2 regions of the Lysinibacillus sp. OL1 genome follow, and region 1 is predicted to be linked to the other one. Evidence: predicted binding sites of a transcription regulator. Region 1 holds the regulator's gene; the other holds the start of a gene.

Region 1 (3,217 bases):
ACCGAACAAAGTAGTGGCAAAAAATCTAGAAGGTTTAGTAAAACCCGCACTTTGTAAAAGTGTTAAAATTTCCTCTTCACTCATAAAAGAAAGGGAACGAATGGATTTTTCCATCTCTGCTACATCGGATAAAGAAAGTCTAGTATGCTGTAGCCAATAAGAACGCCATAAATCAAATTGTAGTTCTGTTTCTAAAGAGCCTAGCTGACCATATTTTGAAACAAGGACAAATGGTGCTCCAGGTTTCAAATGTCTTGCTATTTCTGTTATTGTTTCGAGCTTTTCTTTATAATCATGAATAAAATGCAAGACGAGAACACAACTTGCCGCATCATACTGAGTAGAAGGCAGCGAAGCATCAAGTATTGTAGCCTGATGGAATGACATATCATTAGGAAGAGTGAGTAAACGCTCTTTAGCTATAGTAAGCATGGATTCTGATGGATCAATGCCAGTGAATGACCAGTGAGGTCTTCCTTCTGCAAGCTGTATAATTTCATTGCCACTTCCTGCTCCCACGACTAGCATGTTAGCATTTTCTGATAGCCTAGAATGATAAAAAGTTTGTATTAAACGTAGCATGGCATCATAACTAGGCAATGTACGGCGAATACCCTTTTCATATTCATTTGCTAATGTGTTGTTAAATTCCAACGCTCCTCACAGCCTTTCAAAAAAATTTTAAAAAATCTTTCTTAATGTGAAACTATTGCGGGTATAGTTCCGTAAATAGTAGTACATAAAACATAGAATAAAGTTCAAAGAAAGGGTTGATATAGATGGAGACTAAATGGTCTAAAGTAATCATACACGCAAGTGCATTTTTTGCGCCATGGTTAGTGCCCATTATTTTCTTTTTAATTAGTTCGGATGAGGAAGTAAAGGCAATTTCTATTCAAGCACTGCTATTCCAAATTGTCATGGGTGTTTTAATTGCTATCTCTGTTGGTTTAAGCTTTGTCCTTATTGGCTTACCATTTTTAATCATTTTCGGCATTATGGTATTTGTGGTACCGATCATCGGTATCGTAAAAGCATTGTCTGATGAACCTTGGCGTTATCCAATTGTTGGTCGCTGGGTATAATTTTCATAGACGCAAGTATATGCTAGTTGCATATGCTTGCGTTTTTTCTATGACGAATAAGGGTACATTAGGTGTATAAGGAAATTATTAAACCGTAAACAAATAATCGAAAAAGGGCTCTTTTCGGCTCTTAAAAAGCCTTTTTCAAGACTTTCCACTTTTCTATGGGCGAAATCATTGCAATTTTTTTCAAGCGTTTTGTATAATATACTCAAAGAAAGTCAAAGATAGTCAAAGTCAGTGAAGCAAGCGAGGTGTATTCCTAAAATGCGTAATATATCAGACATCATAGAGGGTTACTTAAAGCAAGTACTTGAATTAGGTGGAGAAGGGCATATTGAAATTAAACGTAGTGAAATCGCTGATAAATTTCAATGTGTACCATCACAAATAAATTATGTTATTAATACAAGATTTACTGCCGAGCGGGGTTACCTTGTTGAGAGCAAACGTGGTGGTGGTGGATACATTCGAATTTTACGTGTCCGCGCGAATTCACAGATTGATTTAATCGACGATGTTCTCAGGCAAATTGAAGGTGGGGCATCACAAACAATGGCAGAAGATTTGGTTTATCGACTCATTGATGAGCAGGTAATTTCCAAGCGAGAAGCGAAATTAATGTTAGCAGCAATTGATCGCTCCACGATCGACTTGCATCTCCCATTAAGAGATGTCATTCGATCAAAAATATTGCGAGCAATGCTGACAACAATAAAATACGAACAACAAAAATAGTGAGGTGATGGAAATGATATGCGAACATTGTAAACAACGTAATGCGACAGTTACAGTAACACAAGTTCAAAGTGGGCAAAAAGTAGAGCATCATTATTGTGACGTCTGCGCCTCACAATTCCATCCATTTCATGCAGAGTTTAAACAAGAGCCAGTATCTATTCAACAGTTATTGTCTAACTGGTTTGGCTCTCCTACATGGCAAAAGGTGGGGGAAAAACAACAGGTACAACCACAACAGCAAACATGCCCACAATGTGGATTTTCGTATAAGCAATTTTTAAAAGAAGGAAAATTCGGGTGCCCAAGCTGTTATGACACATTTGGAGATCATTTGCCAAAGCTTTTTAATCGTATTCAGGCAGGTCCACAACACATTGGAAAAATGCCTGGTGCTCGCAGTAATGTGTATGTTATTAAAAAGCAAATAGAAGATATCCGCAAGCGTATGAAATCCGCCGTAGATGAAGAACAGTTTGAAGAAGCGGCGAAGCTACGTGATGAAGTCAAAGAGCTAGAGAAGCATCTACAATTTGAAGGTGGTGATGTGACATGATGATTGAATCGTTTTTAGAGCGTGCGACACCAACTTGGATGCATATCAAAGATGATTACTCAGATATCGTCATTAGTACACGGATCCGCCTTGCACGAAATTTAGATGGCTATCGTTTTCCATTAGCGTTTTCAGAAAATGAGGCACTGCAAGTGGAACAGGCCGTTACACATGCAATCAGCGATAGCCCAACTCTTCAAAATGATTATGCTTATTTTGCTATAAAGGATTTAACCCCTTTACAGCGTCAAATTCTTGTAGAAAAGCATTTGATTAGCCCGCAACTGGCTAAAAAAGAGCAAGTGGGCTCTATACTACTCTCTGAAGACGAATCCGTTAGCATTATGGTGAATGAAGAGGATCATTTACGCATTCAATGTATGACAGCAAGTTTTCAACTTCAAAGTGCCTATGAACAAGCAAATAAGATTGATCGTATCCTAGAGAAAGTATTACCGTATGCTTTTCGAGATACTTTTGGTTATTTAACAAGCTGTCCAACGAATATTGGTACGGGTCTACGAGCATCCGTCATGATGCATTTACCCGCCCTTACATTAACTGGGCAAATGAATCAAATTATAAATGCCATGACACGCTTAGGAATGACTGTAAGAGGTATATATGGTGAAGGAAGCGAAAATTTAGGGAATGTTTATCAAGTGTCTAACCAAATTACACTTGGGAAGACAGAGGAAGATATTTTAGCAGATATACAAAGTGTCGCCGAAAAGATTATTCAAAAAGAGCGGCATGCAAGAGGTAAATTAATGGAAAAGGCAGAGCTTGCGCTAGAAGATCGCGTATATCGAGCTTTAGGAACCCTTACACATGCAAG
Region 2 (3,217 bases), on a different contig from region 1:
GACGTGCAAACCGAAAACGCTGCAATTGCTAGAAGACTATATACGATTATGAAAAAATTGTATCCGTACAATGTTGAATTACTTGTTCGTAAGAAAATGCGATTGAAAAAAAATAATGTGTATATATGCCGTGTTAGAGAAGGAGCGCGTGAGCTATTAATTGATTTAGAAATCATCTCAGACGACTTTCAATTTAACCATACTATCTCAAGAAAGCTCATTCAAAAGAGTGGCCAAAAAAGAGCTTATTTAAGAGGAGCCTTTTTAGCAGGAGGTTCCGTCAATAATCCAGAAACATCGGCTTATCATTTAGAGGTTTATTCTTTATATAAAGAACATGGTGAGGCATTAATGGATTTGATGAATGAATTTGAACTCAATGCCAAAACAATTGAACGTAAAAAAGGCTTTGTAACTTACTTAAAGGAAGCGGAAAAAATTTCAGATTTCCTTAATATTGTTGGAGCGCATCAGGCTATGATGAAATTTGAAGATGTTCGGATTTTGCGAGATATGCGTAATAGTGTCAACCGTATTGTGAACTGTGAAACTGCCAATTTAAATAAAACCATTGGAGCAGCATTACGGCAGGTTGAGAATATTCGATTTATTGAAAATTCAATTGGTCTTGATCAACTACCAGAGAAGCTTCGTGAAATAGCACGTCTCCGTGTTGAATACCAAGATGTGACATTAAAAGAGCTTGGTGAAATGGTATCTAGTGGAACGGTTAGTAAATCTGGTGTTAACCATCGATTGAGAAAAATTGATGAGATTGCGGATGCATTAAGGCGTGGTGAAAAAATAGGTGGTTAAGTTATCATACTTTTCAGGTATGAATGTCATGCTAATCGCTTATTGTTCTTTTGCCAGTAAGTAAGGTAAGATAAAACTAATAGACGAACGGTAGTGAAGGGGAGTTTTGAGAATGATTGAGAGAAGAGTCCAGGTTAAATTAAAATTAGGACTACAAGCTAGACAAGCAGCACTATTTGTGCAAGAAGCAAATCGTTTTAGTGCTGATATCTTTCTAGAAAAAGATGAGAAAAAAGTAAATGCCAAATCCATTATGGGTGTTATGAGCTTAGCAGTTGCTAAAGGTACCGAAGTGACTTTAAGCAGTGAAGGTAACGATGCTGAGCAAGCGGTTACAGCATTGGCAACAATTATTGAAAATGAAGATTAACATTCATTAAATATAAAAGGCATCACAGAGTAATTCTGTGATGCCTTCTATTTTTTATTTATTATCGCTACGGTGCATAATATGATCGATTAAACCGTATTCTTTTGCACGTTCAGCAGTCATGAAGTTATCACGATCTGTGTCTCTTGCAATGACTTCAAGTGGTTGACCAGTGCGTTCAGATAAAATGCCATTTAATTTTTCACGTAAGAATAGAATACGTTTAGCAGCAATTTCAATTTCTGTCGCTTGACCTTGTGCACCACCTAGTGGTTGGTGAATCATGACTTCAGCATTTGGTAAGGCAAAACGTTTACCAGGTTCTCCAGCTGCAAGTAGGAAAGCTCCCATTGATGCAGCCATACCAATACAAATTGTTTGTACCTGTGGTTTAATGATTTGCATTGTGTCATAGATAGCCATACCAGCCGTAATGGATCCGCCAGGTGAGTTAATATAAAGAGAGATATCTTTATCTGGATCTTCTGCTTGTAGGAAAAGAAGCTGTGCGACAATGGAGTTAGCAACATTGTCATCAATAGCACTTCCTAAAAGGATAATACGGTCTTTAAGTAGACGTGAATAAATGTCATATGCACGCTCACCACGACTAGTTTGTTCAATAACTGTAGGAATTAAATTCATGTTAAATCCTCCTTAAAAAGCTAAATTCGAATACCTTTGCTGAAAAATTTCCTTTGTATTTCAGCTGTATCCTTATCATACACATTATAGTCAGGGAAGGTCAAATATTAACCCTGCTAAAGTGAAATTAAAAAAAATAAATTGTTTTTGCATTCTATGGTTGAATTATATAGGATAGGCTTGTATAATGATTAAGGTTATAAGGTTTAAAGTACAGGACACTATTTTGCAGGTATGCTTCAAAAATGAGGGTTATCTACATCATGCTTTTCGTAAGCCTAGAGTGAGTACTTTTTTTTTGTGTCTTTTGCCCTCGTGGTGTAATGGATAACACGTAAGATTCCGGTTCTTGCACTGGGGGTTCGATTCCCTCCGAGGGCGCCATTTTACTGATTAATTGATATACTGTTATAGCTCATCTCCTAATAAGTAGTTTAGCAGCCTGCTTACTGGAGATCGAGAGGAAGAATAAAGGGAATACTGTCCTAGTTGGCATTATTCCCCTATTTATTCCTTTCAAACCTTCAAAAAAGCAACAACTCCAAATTATTTTTTAGTGAACATACTGTACGTGAGACTAGTAATAGTCGAAAAAAAAGAATCCTATCTGAGGGGATTCTTTTTTTTGCCTAAATTTATCGAAATTTGGCATGGTTCATATTGTATATATATTAGTTTTAGGTTAATTTTCTTGTTATTTATACATGTTTTCTCAAATTATATGAATTTCTTATAAATTTATATGAAAAAATATTTTATTTTATGCGAAAAGTTGTTGTCTAAATACTATAATGTTAATATAATTGACCTAATAGTCTAACATTTCCGAATTGCGAAAAATAATACGTAATTCGGAAAATTATCGAACTAGGGGGAAATACAATGAAAAAAACAGGTTGGATGTTATTGATGATAATTGCAGCATTAACATTAGCACTTGCAGGATGTGGTACAAAAGATAATGCATCTTCAGGTAGCTCTTCTTCAGAAGATGGTGGAGATGGCAAAAAAGTTTATAAAGTAGGTACTGAGGCCACTTTTGCACCATTTGAATCTGTTGACGATTCAGGGAAAATTGTGGGGATTGATGTCGATATTCTACAAGCTATTGCAGATGAGATGGACTTTGAGGTTGAGTGGAATAATATTGGATGGGAGCCAGTGTTCCAAACAATTAAAAACGGTGAAACAGATATCGGTGCTTCTGGAATCACAATTACGGAAGAGCGTAAAGAATCATTTGATTTTACAGAACCGTATTATGAGTCTCAGTTATTAATTGTTGTGAAAGAAGATTCAAAGATTAAATCTCTTGATGAATTAAAAGATAAAAAAGTATCTGTACAAATCAATGCTACTGGTCATATGGCGGCGAAAAAGCTACAA

Evidence for each region. Region 1 encodes CtsR, which represses protease genes until heat stress. Its sites were predicted from a motif close to ATGGTCAATAAAGGTCAAACA; they were not measured.
Region 2: a site for CtsR is predicted at 1,918-1,938, ahead of clpP (ATP-dependent Clp endopeptidase proteolytic subunit ClpP). Genes of this name have one in related genera too.

What each region holds. Positions count from the first base shown of each region.
Region 1 is NZ_SJDS01000010.1:139,499-142,715, forward strand. It holds gene EW028_RS17625 (class I SAM-dependent methyltransferase) at 1-654, opposite strand, end outside; gene EW028_RS17630 (DUF4870 domain-containing protein) at 780-1,085, shown strand; gene EW028_RS17635 (CtsR family transcriptional regulator) at 1,353-1,823, shown strand; gene EW028_RS17640 (UvrB/UvrC motif-containing protein) at 1,837-2,379, shown strand; gene mcsB (protein-arginine kinase McsB) at 2,376-3,217, shown strand, end outside.
Region 2 is NZ_SJDS01000006.1:117,960-121,176, forward strand. It holds gene whiA (DNA-binding protein WhiA) at 1-816, shown strand, start outside; gene EW028_RS12720 (HPr family phosphocarrier protein) at 929-1,186, shown strand; gene clpP (ATP-dependent Clp endopeptidase proteolytic subunit ClpP) at 1,241-1,831, opposite strand; tRNA gene EW028_RS12730 (tRNA-Arg) at 2,141-2,215, shown strand; gene EW028_RS12735 (basic amino acid ABC transporter substrate-binding protein) at 2,714-3,217, shown strand, end outside.